Linked DNA regions of Thermogemmatispora onikobensis. The protein of the gene in region 1 binds, or shares a complex with, the protein of each later gene. Links are inferred from orthologs where the notes say so. Each region holds a gene or a part of one and is shown in the gene's direction. Other genes may lie near its edges. The genes, in order: BGC09_RS11400 and BGC09_RS14225.

The links.
Region 2: the proteins of BGC09_RS11400 (region 1) and BGC09_RS14225 are in contact, whole or in part, in an NMR structure (PDB 1GGR), measured with the Escherichia coli proteins. The link is inferred for Thermogemmatispora onikobensis from one-to-one orthologs.

What each region holds. Positions count from the first base shown.
Region 1 is NZ_BDGT01000022.1:48,078-57,390, forward strand. The notes cover bases 5,426-8,130. They hold BGC09_RS11400 (PTS sugar transporter subunit IIA), read left to right. Parts: upstream 5,426-6,386; coding sequence 6,387-6,875; downstream 6,876-8,130. Other genes in these bases: nagE (N-acetylglucosamine-specific PTS transporter subunit IIBC), read left to right, coding at 5,426-5,993; BGC09_RS11405 (hypothetical protein), read left to right, coding at 7,155-7,643; BGC09_RS11410 (LURP-one-related/scramblase family protein), read left to right, coding at 7,762-8,130. Also shown: BGC09_RS11370 (ABC transporter permease), read right to left, coding at 1-49; BGC09_RS11375 (extracellular solute-binding protein), read right to left, coding at 194-1,396; BGC09_RS11385 (zinc ribbon domain-containing protein), read left to right, coding at 2,270-2,953; BGC09_RS11390 (NADPH-dependent F420 reductase), read right to left, coding at 3,474-4,133; more of nagE, read left to right, coding at 4,404-5,425; more of BGC09_RS11410, read left to right, coding at 8,131-8,223; BGC09_RS11415 (glycerol-3-phosphate responsive antiterminator), read right to left, coding at 8,313-8,918. UniProt on the Escherichia coli protein: The phosphoenolpyruvate-dependent sugar phosphotransferase system (sugar PTS), a major carbohydrate active transport system, catalyzes the phosphorylation of incoming sugar substrates concomitantly with their translocation across the cell membrane.
Region 2 is NZ_BDGT01000031.1:44,233-53,641, reverse strand. The notes cover bases 3,125-5,925. They hold BGC09_RS14225 (HPr family phosphocarrier protein), read left to right. Parts: upstream 3,125-4,283; coding sequence 4,284-4,568; downstream 4,569-5,925. Other genes in these bases: BGC09_RS14220 (sugar-binding transcriptional regulator), read right to left, coding at 4,714-5,721; BGC09_RS14230 (dihydrolipoamide acetyltransferase family protein), read left to right, coding at 3,125-4,020. Outside these bases: BGC09_RS14245 (PTS sugar transporter subunit IIA), read left to right, coding at 1-24; BGC09_RS14240 (thiamine pyrophosphate-dependent dehydrogenase E1 component subunit alpha), read left to right, coding at 359-1,333; BGC09_RS14235 (alpha-ketoacid dehydrogenase subunit beta), read left to right, coding at 1,414-2,394; more of BGC09_RS14230, read left to right, coding at 2,461-3,124; BGC09_RS14215 (class I SAM-dependent methyltransferase), read right to left, coding at 5,929-7,011; BGC09_RS14200 (acyl-CoA synthetase), read right to left, coding at 7,655-9,193.

The sequences.
Region 1 (9,313 bases):
TGCCAGGCTGGGCCCGCCCCTCTTCCTCATCGAGCGCCTGCGAAAGCATAGGCCTCCCTCCCTCCTGATCAGATAGCCGCAGCGAGCGCACTCGCTCCGATCCAGCGGCCAGCCAGTGCGGACCACTCAGAGGAGCGAAGAGCGCCGCTGCGCCGAGCGAGAATGTGCTCCTCTTCCTCTCATCTCAGGCTCGCTACGAGCCAAGCACCTGCGGCCCCCAGTTGTTATTGACCAGCGTCGAAGCCGCATTCAGCTGAGCCAGCGACGGAAAACGCACATTGGCATACTGCTCAGCAGGCGGTAATTTGGCAGCGAGATCAGGGGGAACCTTGCCAGCCGCCACCAGCTTTTGATAGCGGGCTGGATGAGCGTAGCCCTTTAGATAGAAGAGCTGTCCCTCGTCGGAGAAAATATATTCAATCCAGAGGCGAGCCGCGAAAGGATGGGGAGCCGTCTTATTGATCACTGAGACATAGGGACCAGCGATCGAGCCATCGGAGGGAATGATCACTTCCAGATGTGGCTTGCCGGCCAGCTGGTCGCGGAAGCCCAGCCCGAGATAGTCCCACATCACGGCAATGGCCACTTCGCCGGTCGAAATATTGGCAATGCTGGAGCGGGCAACCGTGAAATTGCCGCTCTTCTTGAGTTGTGCAAAATAGTCGATGCCGGGCTGAATATTGTCGAGGCTGCCGCCGTGAGCCAGCGCAGCGGCAAAGACCGCCAGAAAGGCATCGTTGGCCTGGCGCGGGTCGCCGTCGATGCCGACCATATTTTTATAGTTGCCGCTCAGCAACTCAGCGAAGGAGGTCGGCGGCTTCTTCACAAGGTCGGTATTGATCACAAAAGCCTGCGCGCCATAGTATTCGGTGCACCAGTAGCCGTCGGGGTCCTTGAGACTGGCATCGATGTCATCCCAGTAGGCATGCTTGTAGGGAGCAACCAGCCCCTGCTGAACAGCCAGCGGCCCAAACTTGAAGCCAACGTCACCGATGTCACCGTGAGGGCGCGTCTTCGAGTTCTTGAAGACCTCTAGCTCCTGAGCTGAGGAGTATTCGGCTTCGGCCTTGTAGGAGATAGGCAGGCCATAATGGCTGGTGTAACCGGCCAGGATATCTTTGTAGTCAGCCCATTCTGGTGGGATGCCCACGGCCTGCAGCTGGCCCTCTTTTTTGGCATTGGCAATCAGCGTATCCAGCTTGATAGGACCAGCCATGTTGACGTTGGCAGTGGTGGCACTGCTGCCAGTGCTACTGCTCCCGCAGGCTTCGAGCATGGCCGCCAGGGCGCTGGCCGAGAGGCCAGCCACGCCCGCCCGCCGCAGAAAGTGGCGGCGGCTCTGCTGGCCGAAGAGATCATTGAATAGCAGCTGTTCCTGGCTGCGTCCAGGGCGCATCAAAAGGCTACCTCCTGATCGTTGGCATGCACGGAGAACACGGTCAAAGGTCACACGGGAAGGACTGCTGGCCCAGCATGCTGAGCCGGCGCTTGAGGCAGCAATCTCCATTGCCCGGTAGAACGAGCAGCCGCAAGCGCATCCAGCAGACGGCCAAACGGCGAGACAGCAGGTCAACGGCAGGCAGGCCCGAGGCGGACCACAGAGCACAGGCCCTGCCTCTCCGTACGCTTGCTCTCTCCACGCTTCTTCATGGTAGGGCGGCCATGCTAAGAGGAAGTTAATAGATAAAGTAGGGGTTGTTAAGGCTCAGTTATATTTCGCCCAACGCCGCAGGAGCAGGCCATCGGGAAGGCGCATCACGCAACCTCGCCAGGGCAGTATCGCACCCAGGAGTAGAAAAATTGATTTATCGCGCATTTTCTGCTACTATAGAAGCAGGCTGGCAGCTCTAGTCAGGAGAGACTCAGGAGCAGAACAGGAAAGGCAGCCCAGTGTCTGAGACAACCATCTGGCTGCTCAGCAGCCGGGCAGACCGGCAGGGTGCTACCCGCCAGGGCCGCGGGCCGCACTGCTTAGCTCGGCGCCCAAGGAGGACCAGCGATGTTCACGGCAGCGACCTGGCGGTTCCAGTCAGTGCCGCACAGCAGCGGGCTGCTTCTTGCCGCCTATCCAAACCTTCTTCACACTCCTTCGTGCTCCTCCCGACTCCTCTTCTTGCTGGCAACCACCACCATCTCGACCAGCCCTAGCAATAGAGAAGGCCGCCCAGCTACGGCAGCCCAGGTCTCTCCCGGAGTCGATCAGCTGTTTGTTCCCCTTTAAGCGCGTGTCCCGATTTGACTGTTAGTTAGCAAAGGAGGAGCTTTGCACATGGAACAGCGTATCTACCACGGCACCCTTTCCCCGGACGGCCTGGCCGACTACCTCGTCCAGACCTTTGGCCAGAACTACAGCTATCTCGGCTGGGGAGGCAGCACGCTCAACACTATCGCCCAGAAGATCGGGCAGGGGGATCACGTTCTGGTCCAGATCGCGCAGGCGCGTCCCTGGAGCGGGCGCCTGCGCACTGCCCTCGGCGTCAGCATCTCGCGTGTGCCCGATGGTATCAGCGTGAGCGTTGGCCAGAGCAACTGGTTGGAAGGCTCGCTGCCTGGCATGCTGTGGGGAGCCTTGTTCTTTCCACCTCTGGTGATCTTTCCTCTGATTCGGAGCATCGGAGCCTTTAGCTTTTACCAGGACGTCTGGCAGGCCATCGAAACCTACTGCACCCAGGCTCAGGCTACGCGCATCAGCACCAGCACCCTGCACGGCCTCTACTGCGCGCGCTGCGGGGCCCTCAACGACGAAGCGGCCCAGCACTGCCATCTCTGCGGCGCCGCTCTGGCAGCCAGCCCAGCCAGCACCGCAGGAGCGCCCGAGCTGGTGACCTGCGCCAGTTGCCACGAGCGCGTCGTCGCGGCCCGCTTCTGTGGCAATTGCGGTGCTCCGCTGAGCGCAGGGCCAGCGCCCTCATCTCCCGACCAGGGTCAGGGAGGCCAGACAGACATAGCGTAGTCGGCAGGCAGGTCGACCCTGCCCTGCTGTGCAGGCATCCTCGCCAGCCAGTCACCGTGCTTCCGCCGAATCGAGGTCGAGGATGCCTGCTATCACCCCGCATCCCGGCCTTACAGGCACCCACCTGCCACACCTGCCCGAAGCGTCTGCTACCTCTGCCGCTCTGCTCTGCCATGTCAGTGATATGCTGTGCAGGCGGGCAACCTGTCCTGGCGGCACCTGCCCGAAAGGACTGACGAACCTGTACAGAGGTCCGAGCAATACTCCTTCAAGAGAGCAGCTCGATCGCCAGCGAAAAGGCTTGACTTCTCAGCACTGCACCTGAAGACGGGGTCTTCTGCTCGCGAACCTCTGTCCGTCCGCCGCCAGGGCTGGAGCTTCTGCAATCCTCGCGCAGGCTAAACAGGCAGTCTGACGACACCTCTCCTGAGACAGGATGACCAGCCGCTTCTGTCAGGCAGATTCGATGATCCTGAAAAAAATGATCACGATGCCAGCCGGAAGCACACTGGCGTCGCTGCTAGAAGTCATTCGAGACTACCCGGATATTAAAGGGGCTGCTACCAAGTACCCCCCAGAGGCGTAGCCAGAGCGCCAGATACATCTCAGTGCCACGCGCATTTGAGATGCCGCCCAGATCGATCAAGCTCTCCGGGGGCCAGCCGAAGCTGACCAGCAGAGCCGCCACCTCGCTCTTGGCGGTGGCATCATCGCCGCACAAGAACATGTGGTGCCGCCCGGGTACCAGAGCAGGATTCACCATTACGGCGGCGTTCACGGTGTTGAGGGTCTTCACCACGCGACTGGCCGGGAAGGTGCGCTGGATGCGCTCCGCCAGACTATCGCTATTGCAAAAGCTCAACTGAGGCGGCATCCCCGAATTGGGAGCAATTGGGTTCGCCACGTCGATCAAGATCTTGCCAGCGAGGTTTTCCGCCCCGGCAGCAGTCAGGGCCTCCAGCGACCAGGCCCCAGCAGTGGCATTAATCACAATTTCAGCAAAGCGCGCCGCCTCGGCAAATGATCCTGCGCTGGCCGAAGGTCCAGCTGAGGCCACCCAGGCCTGGGCCTTCTCGTTGCCGGCTTGCCGCGCTCCCATCTTGACTTCGTGGCCGAGACTAACCAGCTTGCCAGCCAGCGTCTGGCCAACCATACCTGTACCAAGGACGCCGAAACGCATGCAATTCCCTTTCTTTACTACACCATAGCAGCAGACGATGGCCTCGAAGCGAATCAAAGCTTTCTATTATACGCCCGGAGTGGGCGACACGGCAAGGGACAAGACAAGACGAGACCGCCGGTGTTAGCCAGCCAGCATAGGAGGGCCAGATCAGCGTCTGTACAATGATAGGTATAGATGACTTGACAAATGAACCAGTGGTAGCGTAGAACATAGTCATGTAATGCACGTCCACTGGTAGTTTAAGTTTCTCTCGTCAGGAGCATTGAAATGAGTGCCGCCAATAGTTCAGCTTCTCCTGGTGTTGTTTTCCCTGGGCGAGTCAGCGGCTTTGACCGCATCCTGGGAGCCTTACAGAGCATCGGGCGCTCGCTGATGCTGCCGATTGCCGTGCTGCCGGCGGCGGGCCTGCTGTTGCGCTTCGGGCAGCCCGACCTGCTCAACCTGCCCTGGATGGCGGCGGCGGGCAACGCTGTCTTCTCCAATCTCTCGCTGATCTTCGCCATAGGCATTGCCATTGGCCTCACCGGAGGAGAGGGAGCAGCAGCCCTGGCCGGGCTGGTCGGCTACCTTGTCTTCACTGGCGTCTTCAACGTCATCATTCCCCAGGTCAACGGCGCTCCTGATCCCTCGATCTCAATGGGCGTCTTCTCCGGCATCATCATGGGGCTGGTCAGCGCCGGCCTCTATCGGCGCTTCCACGACATTCGCCTGCCGGACTACCTGGCCTTCTTCGGAGGCAAGCGCTTCGTCCCTATCATTACGGCCCTGGTTGCCCTCGTGCTGGGAGCTATCTTCGGCCTGATCTGGCCGCCAATCCAGGGGGTCATCAATGCCCTCGGTCAGGGTATTGTGGCCCTGGGGCCACTTGGCACCGGGATCTATGGCCTCCTCAACCGGCTGCTGATCCCCTTCGGCCTGCACCATGTGCTGAATACCTACGTCTGGTTCCAGTTGGGCACCTACCACACGGCGCACGGCCTCGTTAACGGCGACCTCAACCGTTATTTTGCCGGCGATCCAACAGCGGGCAATTTTATGGCTGGCTTCTTCCCCGTGATGATGTTCGGACTGCCAGCAGCCTGTCTGGCGATGATTCGCCGCGCCCATTATCCACGGGTGGCCGCGGGCATCCTGCTCTCCGCCGCCCTGACTTCCTTCCTGACGGGCGTGACCGAGCCAATTGAGTTCGCCTTCCTCTTCGTGGCTCCTGTACTCTTTTTGATCCACGCTGTGCTGACCGGCGTGGCCCTGGCGATCTGCACAGCCCTGGGCATCCACATCGGCTTTACTTTCTCCGCCGGCTTGATCGACTACCTGATCAATTTCAGTAAGGCCAATACGACCCAGCCGCTGGTGCTGTTGCTGATCGGAGTGATCTATGCCGTCATCTACTACTTTACTTTCAGCTTCTGTATCTCACGCTTCAATCTGGCAACGCCAGGGCGCGGCGGCACGGCCACAGACAGCCGCAGCGACTGGATTCTGCCCGAGAGTCAGCGCGGGCCACGCTCTGGACGAAAGACGGAGGAGGCAGCGACAACGGCAGGCGATGCCGATGAGCGCCTGGCTGCGGAGCTGCTGGCTGCTCTGGGTGGCAAGGAGAACGTTGAGAGCGTCGAGGGCTGTATCACGCGCCTGCGCCTCTTTATCAGCGAGCCGCAGCGCATCGACGAGGCCCGGCTCAGGAGCCTGGGAGCCGCTGGAGTCATTCGCCACGGCAAGATCGTCCAGGTGGTCATGGGCACGCAGTCCGATCGCCTGGCCAGCCGCATGAAACAGCTGATGAAGAAGGGCAGCAGCGAGCTAGAGCAGAGCGCAGATACATCAGATGGAGAGAGCGAGGAGAGCCAGGGCTGAACTGGCGTCACCGCGAGTGACCCCTCCCCCTGCCGTGCACATGTGCACATTGTCAGCGCTGGCGCTCTTCTGAGAGAGATCGGCGTGGTGCCTCTCGTTTTGAACGGGCAGCCTGAAGAGGTCTGCCCGTTCAACGTGAAGCCTTCAGGTTGGAAGGCCGCTCTGGGAGAAAATCCAGAGCGCTCGAGGCAGACAGGTGCATCTGCCTGCCCCTCCTGTGGCTGATCCTGTGACAGGAAGAAGATCTTTCTCAGGCCACGGGCCGCCGCCATCACCCACTACGGCCAGCTCGTCAGGACGGTCGAGGGGGCAGGCCGCGCGCCTGGCCAGACTCGTTTAACAACTCCATCAATGGAGCGATACTCTTGGAAAGCGCAGGTTTTGAAGAAGAGCATGAGAGTCGGCAAGAAAAATGATCTGGTGATTGTGGCCCCGCTTGATGGCCAGGTAGTGCCTCTGGAGCAGGTACCCGACGAGGTTTTCGCTCAGAAGCTGGTTGGCGATGGCCTGGCTATTGATCCGCAGGGCAACGTGGCGGTCGCTCCCATCAGCGGCAGGCTGGTACGCCTCTTTCCGGGTGGTCACGCCTTCGTCGTCGCTGTCGGCTCCGAGGACAGTGAGGAGGAGGCCGCGGTGATCGTCCACCTGGGTCTCGACACGGTGGAACTGGCCGGCGACGGCTTCACTCTCTTAGCGCAGGAAGGCGAGCATGTCGAGGCCGGCACGCCGGTGGTAGGCTTCGATCGCGCCCGCATCGAAGCGCGGGGCAAGAGTATGCTTAGCCCGGTGGTCTTCAGCGGCAGCGGGGTCCTGACGCAGCGCGCCAGTGGAACGGTAGAGGCCGGGCAGGATGTGCTCTTTGTCGTACAGCGTGCGCTGTAGGTACAAATTGGCGCAGCCTCCTCTTGACAAGCAGAGGTTCTGACTCTATCCTCAAGACAAGGGAGAAGTTCAGAGATTGGCAACGAATAGTAGTGGATATACGGGCCCCAGCAGCGTAGCCTCATTGTTAGAGCATGGGAGCGAGGCGAGCCTGGGCAGTCTTCTGCCATCAGGCTGATCATCCATCAGGAGGCACGGCCCAGCGGGTACAGCCAGGGAAGCAAACCGTAGTCTGAAGTGCAGAGCCGTTTTCCATGCCAGGGGAGAGGAGTCTAAGCCATGTTGGAAGCCGTGCCACGCACGCGCTGGTCGAACAGCTACCGCCTCTTCCGGGATGGGACGCTGTTCACGGAGATTGGTCCCGCGCTTTTTTGCCGGGTAGAGGGCCTGACGGTCGCGGGACGCACCCGTCCCGTGCGTCGTGGGCGCTCTGGCCTGATCCAGGCATACCTGCTGGAGGTCAATGGCTCCTTACTGGCCCAGGCGCGGGGCTCGTGGTCTGGACGGAGCTGGTCCATCACCTGCTATGCCGGGTCCGAGCAGGGCTATCGGCTGCGACCCAGGCGACCGCTGGCCATGACCTTCGTGTTGGAGAGCAATGGCACGGCAGTCGGGACGATCCGCCCGCGGGGTCTCTGGTTCTTGTGGATTCGGCAAGTCGTGATTGACCTGCCTGATCTCCCCCTGCCACTGGTCCTCTTTATGTTCTGGCTGGCCATTACGACCTGGCATAGTCAGCATCATGACGGCGGCGGCGGAGCCATGTAAGATACAAGTGGGTCGAGCACGGCTGGCAAGCATACGAGTCCCACCCTTCTTCCAAGCAGAGGCAGATAGGCGACGTTTTTCACTGCAAGAGGAAGCAGGCAGCAAAGGAGCAACGACAATGCTAGAAGCCGTGCCCCATCATTGGTATTCAAACACCTACTCCATTCGTCAGGATGGACAGGAGATTGCAGAGATCAAGCGAGGCATCCTGCGCGAACAGGGCAGTATTGTGGTGGAAGGCCAGACATGTACCATTCGGCGCGCCGGGCTGACCGGGCCTTTTCTCTACGAGGTGGATGGCATACCCCAGGCCCAGGCCATGAGCCACTCGTTCAGGCGCCGCTTTGAGATCGACTACGCGGGCCAGCGCTACAGCCTGCGCGCGCAGTCGCTGTGGACACGTACCTTTCTGCTGGAACGCGACGGCAAAGTGCTGGGGACTATCCGCCCGCAAAGTCTGTGGAACCGCAAAGCGATCATCGAGATTCCCGGCTTTCCCCTGCCTATCGTCCTCTTCTTCTTCTGGCTGGTCATGATCCAGTGGCAGCGAGAGCAGGCCGCCGCAGCGTCAGGCGCGTAGCATCAGCGTATCATGGCCTCCTTCTTCTCTCCCTGCTGCGTTTTTTCAGGAGAGAAACGCAGAGGAGGCCCCTCGCTTGAGCCGCTCACTCACGCCAGGGAGAGGTTGCGCCAAAGGCTGTAGGTGCTGCTGCTGCTGAGGATGGCCCCGGCCTGCTGAACACGGGCCACATCTTCAGCAGTGCGGATGAAGCCGCCAGCGATGAAGGGACCAGGCAGGAGACGCCGCAGAGTGGCAGCCACTTCGGGGAACATGATGCCTGGCAGGACCTCAACAAGATCAGGGCCAGCATGGGCGATGGTACGGACCCCCTTTTCGAGGCCGGAGTCGTCAAGCAGGAGCAGGCGCTGAATGGTGATGAGCCCCTCGGCACGCGCCGCCGTCACCAGTTGCGACTTGCTGGTGATGATGGCATCGATGCCGATTTGGTGCAGATACTGGATGCCGGCGCGGTCCTTGCCGATGCCGCTGACAAGGTCGACATGCACTACGACGCGCTTGCCTCGCCGCCGCGCCTCTTCGACAAAGGGGGCCAGCTGAAAGGCATCGCCCTTCAGCAGAAAGAGGAGGGGCGTGTCCGCCTCCAGAGCAAGGCGCATATCCTCCTCCGATTTGAGCGCCGCCGCTACGGGGTAGAGACGCGCCAGACGCACAATTTCCAGTGCAGCTTGCGTATACACACCTCGGTGAAACAAGGGGGCCGTTCCTCGAAGCGCTCGACCTGCGTGGTCCAGGAGCGTCATTGTATCTTTATTATAGTCAGGAGGCAGCCTGTTTGTCTAGCCTGAGCCAGTTGACCATCTCCATCGGGGACCGGGCGGGCCTGCCCGACTGTCAGCAATTCGGCACTTGACAAAGCAAGGTGGGTTAACTATATTATAAGCAAGGCACGGGTTATTAGCCGGCCTGTACTGCTACCATTGTAGCAAAGCAGAGACAACTAAATATAGAATTGACAGGACAGTGAACTGAAAAGTCCTGAGCCAGTGTGAACAACACGGCTTGGGACTTTTTTCTTTTGCTCCTGGCAGCCAGGGCCTGCCCGCCAGCGTTGGAGACGATCCTGCGATTAAAACTTGATTCGCAGAGA
Region 2 (9,409 bases), on another replicon or contig:
CAAATCGCCGTGAACGAGGGGTAGCGAGAGTCCGGGCCCGCTGGAGGCAGACAGACCAGCGCTCCTGCCCCAGCAGGCCCCTGGCTCCCCGCCTCGCCGCCTTCTTCCGTGCTTCACGTCATCAGCCCTGACGCTTCTTTACCCGGGGAAATGGTTTCGTTTCATCGCGAAGCATCTCATACAGCCTCTGAGGAACGTTCCCTTGATCAAGCCCAGCGTGGAAGGAAGAGAACGGCCTCCCATCCCGCTCCCCGCCTCGCTTCACGCCGCCCGCCTATTGACAGCTGCCCTTCAGCATGGTACATTGAATATGTGTGCATTATTGAATATTTGTGCAACAGAGCAGGAGAGGCCAGCTATGTCTGAAGCGGTTCCCGCCCTCTCTCCCGAGCAGATGCGCTGCCTGCTGCAGACCATGTACCGCATCCGCGCCTTTGAAGAAAAGGTTGATGAACTCTTCATGCGCGGAGAAGTCCACGGCACCACCCATCTCTCCATCGGAGAAGAGGCTACCGCCGCCGCGGCCTTACAGGCCCTGCGGCCCGATGACTATATCACCAGCACCCACCGCGGTCACGGTCATTGCATCAGCAAAGGGGCCGACCTCAAGCTGATGATGGCCGAGCTGCTCGGCAAAGAAACCGGCTACTGCCGCGGACGCGGTGGCTCCATGCACATCGCCGACGTCGCCTCCGGCAACCTCGGCGCTAACGGCGTGGTCGGCGGCGGTATCCCCATTGCCACCGGCGTCGGACTCAGCATCAAGATGCAGGGACTTGATCGTGTCTGCCTCTGCTTCTTCGGCGACGGCGCCGCCAACGAAGGCACCTTCCACGAGTCGATCAACCTGGCCGCTATCTGGGATCTCCCCGTCATCTTCCTCTGCGAGAATAACCAGTACGGCATGTCGATGTCCGTGCGGAAGGCCACGCGCTGCGAGACCATTGCCCAGCGTGCCGTGGCCTACGGCATTCCCGGCGAGCGCGTCGATGGCAACGACGTCTTCGCCGTTTACGAGGCCGTCTCTCGTGCTGCCGCTCGCGCCCGCTCCGGCCAGGGTCCAACCCTGATCGAGGCCGTCACCTATCGTTACAAAGGTCACTCCAAGAGCGACCAGAACCGCTACCGCACACGCGATGAGATCCGCGCCTGGCAGGAGCGCGACCCCATCAAGCGGTTGGCCGCCTATCTGCGCGAGCACAGCCTGCTGACCCAAGAGGAGATCGAGCGCGAGGAAGCCGCGGCCTACCAGGCTATTGAGGAAGCCTATCAGTTCGCTCTGGCCAGCCCCGAACCCGATCCCGACTCTCTCCTGGAAGGAGTGTACGCATGAGCGGTCCTTCTTCTCTCCCGACAACCGTCGCCGCCGGCACGCCTCAGCAGGCAGAGGCGGCTCAGAGCCAGGTTCAGGAGATGACCTACGCCGAGGCCATTCGCGAGGCCCTGCGGGAGGAGATGCGGCGTGATCCGCGTGTCTTCCTGATGGGCGAGGACATCGGCATCTATGGGGGGGCCTTCGGCGTGACCTATGGCCTCATCGATGAGTTTGGCGAGGAGCGCGTGCGCGATACGCCGATCTCGGAGGCAGCCCTGGCGGGTTGCGCCATCGGGGCCGCCCTCACCGGTATGCGCCCAGTGGCCGAATTCCAGTTCAGCGACTTCATGGCCATCGGCATGGACCAGATCGTCAACCAGGGGGCCAAGCTGCGCTTTATGTTCGGCGGCAAGGCCCAGGTACCGGTGGTCTTCCGCGCCCCGCTCGGCTCCGGCACCGGCGCAGCGGCCCAGCACTCGCAGAGCCTGGAAGCCTGGTTTGCCCATGTGCCCGGTCTGAAGGTGGTCCTCCCTTCAACACCTGCCGACGTCAAGGGGCTGCTGCTCTCGGCCATCCGCGACCCCAATCCGGTGATCTTCCTCGAACACAAGCTGCTCTATCGCTATAAGGGGCCCGTGCCTCGTGGTGAATGGACGATCCCTATCGGGCAGGCCGAAGTCAAGCGTCCCGGCAAGGACCTGACGATTATCGCCCTCTCGATTATGGTGCCGCGCGCCCTGGCCGTGGCCGCACGCCTGGCCGAAGAGGGTATCGAGGCCGAGGTGGTTGATCCCCGCACGCTGCGCCCGCTCGACGAGGAGACCCTGATCGCTTCGGCGCGCAAGACCGGGCGGGTGCTGATCGTCCATGAGGCCGTGCTGACCGGCGGCTTCGGCGGTGAGATCGCGGCCCGCATTGCCTCTAGCGAGGCCTTCTACTATCTCGATGCTCCGATCCTGCGCCTGGGCGGGGCCGAGACGCCCATTCCCTACAACCGAACTCTCGAACGACGGGCCACGCCCCAGGAAGAGGATATTTATCAGGCCGCCAGACGCCTGTTGCAGCGGAGGCCGCTGTGAGCTGGCTCAGCCGCCGGGCAGTCCCAGGTAATCCAGCTAAGCAGACAAGGCAGAGGTGACGGCGCGATGCAGACGCAGCATGAGCAACGTACGCTGACAATGCCCAAGCTGGGCATGACGATGACCGAAGGCACGGTGGTGCGCTGGCTTCTCAGCGAGGGGGCGCGCTTTGAGAAAGGGGAGCCATTGGTCGAGGTGATGACCGATAAGGTCGCTCTGGAGGTCGAGGCCCCCTGTACGGGTCAGCTCCTGAAGATTCTGGCCGGCGAGGAGGAGACACTGGAGGTGGGCGCCCCGCTGGCTCTCTTGCTGGCGGAGGGGCGCGATCCGGCTGCTGCTGCCGCTGCTGCTAGCTCGGCTGCCACTGCGGCTGTGGCCTCCGCCCATCGCCAGGAGCATCCTTCTCTCTCCTCTCCTGCCGCCGAGGTTCCTTCCTCAACCGCAGTCTCAGCCCCGTCCAGCCCGGCAGAGGCGCCCACGGAAGAAACGCGCATCGCCAGTACGCCCGCCGCCAAGCGTGAGGCGGCGTCGCAGGCTGTTGATCTGCGCGCCGTGGTAGCGGCTGGCTTCGAGCCTCCGCTGACACGCGCCGATATCCTGGCCTTCATGGCCACCCAGCCGGCTCAGCAGGCAGGCCCAGAGGTACGGGCCACGCCGCTGGCGCGCAAGATGGCTCGCGAGCATCAGGTAGACCTGGCGGCCCTGGCCGAGCAGAAGAGAGGCGAGAAGGTGACGCGCGCCGATGTCGAGACAGCCCTGGCGCTCCGCCAGCAGCAGGAGACGGTTCAAAGCACCCCGGTCGATGGCGCCACGGCCAGTGCGGCAGTGGCCCAGTCCCGGTCACAGGCTCCTGCAGCGCCCACGCCTGTGACCCCTGCAGAGGAGAGCGAGGAGGCCGAGGTCATCCCACTCTCGCCAGCACGGCGCCTCATCGGACAGCGCATGCTGACCAGCGTCACCACCATGCCCCATATCTATCTTGATCTGGAGATCGATATGAGCGAGGCGGAACGCTGTCGCCAGCGCCTGGCCGCCAGCCTCGCAGCCCAGCGCGAAGAGGTCCCTTCCCTGACGGCCATCATCATTCGCGCGGTGGCCGCTGCTCTGCGCGCCTCTCCCGAGGTCAATGCCACCCTCGATGATAGCCGTGGACGAGGCAAGGAGGTCATCCGTCGCTGGCACGCCATTCACATCGGCGTGGCCGTCGATACCGGCCAGTCTCTCCTGACGCCGGTCATTCGTCATGCCGACCGCCAGAGTCTGCCTGACCTGGCGCGTACCCTGCGCCGTTTGGTCGAGGGGGCGCGCTCCGGCAGACTTTCGCCCGACGACCTCAGCGGGGCCACCTTCACTATCTCGAACCTGGGCATGTACGGGATCGATACCTTCCACGCCATCATTCCCCCGGGCCAGAGCGCCATTCTTGCTGTAGGCAAGGTGACACGGCGCAGCGTGGTCGTCGACGAGGGCCTGAGCGGCGCCGCAGAGCAGACGGCCCGCCTGGAGATCCGCCCCGTGATGAAGGTCTCGCTCTCCGCCGATCACCGCGTCCTCGATGGGGCCAGCGGCAGCCGCTTCCTGCAGCGCTTCAAGCAGCTGCTGGAAAATCCCTACTTACTGCTCTAAGATGCAGGCGCGGCAATTCTTCCTACGAGGAAGCGCACGGGCAGAGGTACCATCTGGCTACATCCCCCGTCCGACAACAGGAGCGGGCACCGCTGCCGGGTCATTACCTATCAGCCGGGAGGGTGCATGGTCCACACCGGTGTCCGCGGCGCCTGTCTCTCGTTGTCCGGGAACCGGAGCCAGAGAGGCGACAGGGAGCCACGGAGATGGTACACTGTCCTCTGGAGCAGAGTGCTCCACCACCGACTGAAGGAGACAGGTGCATGCAGCAAGCAAAAACCATTGTGCGCAATGAGGTTGGCCTGCACGCCCGCCCTGCAGCGCAATTCGTCAGGCTGGCCAATCAGTTCAAGAGCAAGATCACTATCAGCAGCAAAGGCAAGAGCGTCAACGCCAAGAGCCTGGTCTTGATTCTGACGCTGGCCGTGGGGAAGAATACCGAGGTGGAGATCACCGCCGAAGGCGAAGACGAGCAGCAGGCCGTCGCCGCCCTGGTCGATCTGATCGAGCGCGACTTTGCCGAGGAAGCCTTGCCGCCCTCTTCGTAAGGCAGGCCAGGTAAGACTGCAGGCAGAGAGGGGGACGGCAGGCCGGGCACAGCGCGGGTCTGGCATCTGCTCGCTGCGCTTGACGGTACTACCCCGTCCCCGTACCTCTCTCTCCACAGAAAGATGCCGGGCCGGGCTAGCTGGCTTAGCCGGGGAGCTGAGCCAGCTCCTGGCTAGCAGCCAGCTGCAGCAGGGCACGGGCCCCCGGTTCGTCGGTGATCAGCACTTTGACGACGCCGGTCCGCAAGGCCCCAAACATGGCTTCCTTTTTGGCCGCACCCGCCGCTACGGCGATGACCAGCGGCACTTTGCGCAACGTCTCAAACGAGACGGTCACCGTGCGACAGAGCAGTTCCTGGGCGCAGAGGCAGCCCTCGATATCAAAGTAGCAGCCGCAGATATCGCCGACAGCACCCTGACTGCGAATGACCTGCAGCTCCTCCTCATCCAGGTAGCCAGCACGAAAGAGACCAGAGGCCTCCGGGCGTGCGCCTCCGATGCCCACCAGCGCCATGTCCATCTGCTCCATCATCTGGAACGAGCGACGCAGGCTGCGCTCCTTGAGCAGCCCTTCGCGCACCGTGGCATCGGCCACTAACAGGGGCGCGTGCAGGTAATAGCAGCGTCCACCATAGGCGTCCGCCAGGCGACGCGCGATCTCCGGTCCATCGATGTCGGGCCGGCTGGAGGTGTCGACGCTGCCCATAAGTTGGATCACATTGAGCGGCAGGCGCCGCCGGGGACGCAGGGCTTTGAGCATCTCCAGCATCGAGGTCCCCCACGAAATGCCGACCGTGCGAATGGGCCGCTTCCCCTCTGCGTGCGATTCCTGGATGCGTCGGTCAACGTAGCGCGCCGCCAACGCCCCCACACGGTCCAGCGCTACCCCTTCCGCTTCCGCCGCCTCAAGCACCTGCGCATCCTGTAGCCTAAAGCGCGCTACCAGATCCTCTTGCAGAGCGGCAGAGGTGCGCAGCACCTGATGGACGTGAATGTCGACCAGACCCAGCTCCCGTGAGCGGCTCAGCAGGCGAGAAACGCCAGAGCGCGAGATGCCGATCATTTTGGCAATCTGCTCCTGCGTGTAGTTCTCCTCGTAGTAGAGGCTGGCCACTTCGGTCAGGAGATAAATGTCGTCACTTTCCTGAGTCATACTGTTGTGCCCTTTCCCTGAGCAACAGAGATCGTTCGCACGCCCGTTTCGGCACAAACGCCGACCTTTGCACCAACGTGCAACCTTGAGAAATATTGTAAAAGGCCAGCGCTCCCCTTGTCAACAGCGTCGGTCTCTGCCGCATAGCCCAGCTCAGGCCAGGCAGTGCGGACACGACCCGCGCCTGATAGCTATGCTGCTGGAGCTTCACGCCTCTGTCGTTGTGCCTGGTGTGGCTCGCGCCGCGCTCGCCGATATCGCACCGTTCTGGCCACGCTCGACAACGAGCAGGCCGCCGGCGCATTCTTCGCACCAGTAGCATCCTCCTTGCTCTCCCCAGTGCTCCAGGCAGCGTCTCCCCAGCTCCTCAAGGGTGGCCGGCGAGAAGACCCGCAGATGCCCATAGACCGGCTCAGGCTGCTCTTCATAGGGGACGGCGATCACCAGGAGGCGCCTGGTGGCCGCCAGCAGGTTGCTCAGAACCTGCTCACCTTCCTGGGGGCCGAAGTGCTCCAGCACGTGCAGAGCCACGACGGTGTCGAACTGGCCAAGAGCCGCGACCTGGTCGGCGCTGCGCAGATCAGCCTGCACAAAACGCACCTGCTGCCAGCCACGTTCAGCGGCCAGCTGACGAGCCACAAGAAAGGCGTCAGGACGCAGATCGAGGCCGACAATCTCCCTCAATTCAGGAGAAGCTTCGGCGAGCAGCAGGGGGAGGAAGCCGAAGGAGCAGCCAGCATCGAGCAGGGCGCCGGCAGCAGTGGCGCGCTCTCGCCTGATGAGGGCAACGACGCGACGGTAGAGGCTGGAGAAGACGGCGACAGGCGAGTCTGGCCGGAGCTGGGGCAGCGGCGCCTGCGGCTGAGCGCTCTGCAGAAGATGACGGTAGCGCCAGAGGGTGTTTTCGCCATAGCGCCGCCAGGCCAGAGCAGGGTCACGCGGGGTACAGGAGCCAATGACGCCCGCGAAGAGATGGGCCAGGTCGGCAGAGGTCGCCAGCCAGCCAGCGGGTCGCAGCTCTTCGAGAAACCAGGCGCCAAGATCGGCATCCAGTTCCTGGGGAGCGAAAAAGTGCACCAGCAGGCGCCGCGGCTCCTCCGCTCGCTCCGCCATGAGAAAATGGGCCGTGTGCTGTAGCCGGTAGCCGCCCACCTGCAAGCGCTCAGCCACCGCCTGACGCCGGGTACGATGACCGTCGATGACGATCAGGTCGCCGACGCGCAAGGCTCGCTCACGAACCGGCACCGGGACGCGACGCCGCTGCTCGCCGCTCGCTGCAGGCTCATTCACGTCCAGTGCCTCCTTTCTGCGCGCATCTCACGGGATAAGTCCTTTGCTATTATAGCACCGCCGTCCCCACCTGGGGTACCCATGCTGCTCGCCCATTCGCTCCAGCCTCGCCAACATAACCACGCCCTTGATTCTCCTCCATCCGTTCCAGCCATACCACTCCCTTGCAACTGACCTTGCCGGACGGGGGGCGCGTGCTCGACCTGGCCTGCGATCCCAGCGGCTAGGCCATCGAGGTCGCCGCCGTCTTTCCCTCGGTCAAGGTGGTAGGCATCGACCTGAGCGCACGAGCGGTCAAGCGAGCCAGTGCCCTCGATTGGTCCTACGGCGCGCCGGCCCACGAGCGCTTCCTCCAGGAGGCCGTTATGGCCCTGGAGCTGGGCCCCCCTTCTACCTCAAGCTGGGACTGGCCAGCGAGGCCGAGCCGCCCCGGCTCTACCAGCAGGCCATCGCTGACAGGCAGCAGGCAGATTTTTGCGGCCTCTGGAACGTGCTGACCGCCTGCCTGGGGCCGACAGCCGGAGTCGGCGCCTACCCCGCCAGCCACATCCTGACACAGCCCCGCTTTAGCCTGGGCGAGGCTGGCTGCAGACCTGTCCGCCAGTCGGACAAGCGAGCAGGTCCAGGGCACCCGGTGGGAGCATCACGGCGTCTCTTCCCGCACATAGCGCGCCCGCAGTTCCGCCTTAAGAACCTTGCCCATCGCATTGCGCGGCAGGGCCTCGGCAAAGACGATCCCTTTGGGGATCTTGTAGCGGGCCAGACGCTCGCCACAGAAAGCCAGCAGCTCTTCAGGGCGCAGGCTGCCCGGCACACGCGGCACGACGATCGCCAGCCCAACCTCACCCCAGCGCGGGTCGGGCCTGCCGATCACCGCCGCCTCGGCCACCCCCGGATGGGCAAGCAGCACCGCCTCCACCTCGGCGGGATAGACATTCTCTCCACCCGAGATAAAGAGGTCCTTCTTGCGCCCCACAATGTAGTAGTAGCCATCTTCATCGCAGCGCGCCAGATCGCCAGTATGCCACCAACCGCCGCGTGCGGCCTCCGCTGTCTCCACCGGACGCCGCCAGTAGCCCGAGCAGACATGTGGCCCCGCCAGCACCAGCTCGCCCACCTCGCCAGGCGCCACATCTCGATCGTGTTCGTCGACCAGGCGCGCCCGCGAATGGAAGACCGGACGCCCCACCGAGCCAGCCTTGCGCAGCGCATCCTCGGGCGCCAGGCTGAAACAATTGACCCCGACCTCGGTCAGGCCATAGCCCTGGCGTAGCAATACGCCGCGCTCCCCATAGCCGCGAATCACCGGCAGTGGACAAGAAGAGCCGCCCGTCACGCAGAAGCGCAGCGATGACAGGTCTGTTGTAGCAAAAGCCGGATGCTCCAGCATCAGTTGAAAAACGGTCGGCACGGCAAAAACTACCGTGCAACGTTCGGCCTCAATGGTGCGCAAAATCAGCGCCGGATCAGAGGAGCGCAGCAGCACCACCGTGCCGCCACAATGGTAGAGCGGCGTCGTCAGCACATTCAGGCCGCCAGCATGAAAGAACGGAGCAAAGGTCGGCGTGATATCGTCGTCGCGCAGCCCCCAACTGATTTGCGTATTAATAGCATTCCAGGTGATCATGCGGTGCGAAAGCAAGGCTCCTTTGGGCACGCCCGTGGTGCCAGAGGTATAGAGGATCAGCACCGGCTCCTCACCGTCGGCACTTGCGAAAGGACGCGCCAGCGCGGCCAGCCGCCGATCGTCCCCGGGAAAGGCCGCAAAGGAGAGCAGGCGCGGCACCACGCCTACAGGTGACAGCGCCGCCAGCAGCTCGCTGGCCCGCTGGCTGTGCTCCTCGTCGTGCATGAGCAGACACGGCTCACAGTCGCGCACTATCGTCAGCAGCTCAGGAATCGTCAGGCGCCAGTTGAGCGGCACCAGAATGGCCCCGAGCAGGGCCACGGCGAAGAGGGCATCCAGATACTCGGGCGCATTGTGGGCCAGCACCGCCACGCGCTCGCCCGGGCCAACGCCGTAGCCCTCGCTCAGCAGCGTCGCCAGGGCCCGGGCCCGCTCGTTCAAAACGCGATAGCTCAGCCGCGCCCCACTCTCGACATCGATCAGGCCGATCTTCTCGGGCGTCAGCTGGGCACGGCGCTCCAACCATTCGCCCAGACCAAGAAAGGTCTTCTCCATCCAGGACCTCCTCACAGAGGAAACTCTCGCAGCTCGCAGCAGCGCAAGCCGCAACTCAGCTACCCAGGTTCTTGGCCGTTATGCTAAAATATGATATGTGAATCATCTATCATATCGCTAACTGTACCCGAGGTCGGGCCGAAAATCAAGCTGGGAGAGTGCCAGCCAGGCCCCTTGCCCCTCGCTCGGGGAGTCCGCCGCCATCGCAGTCCGCTT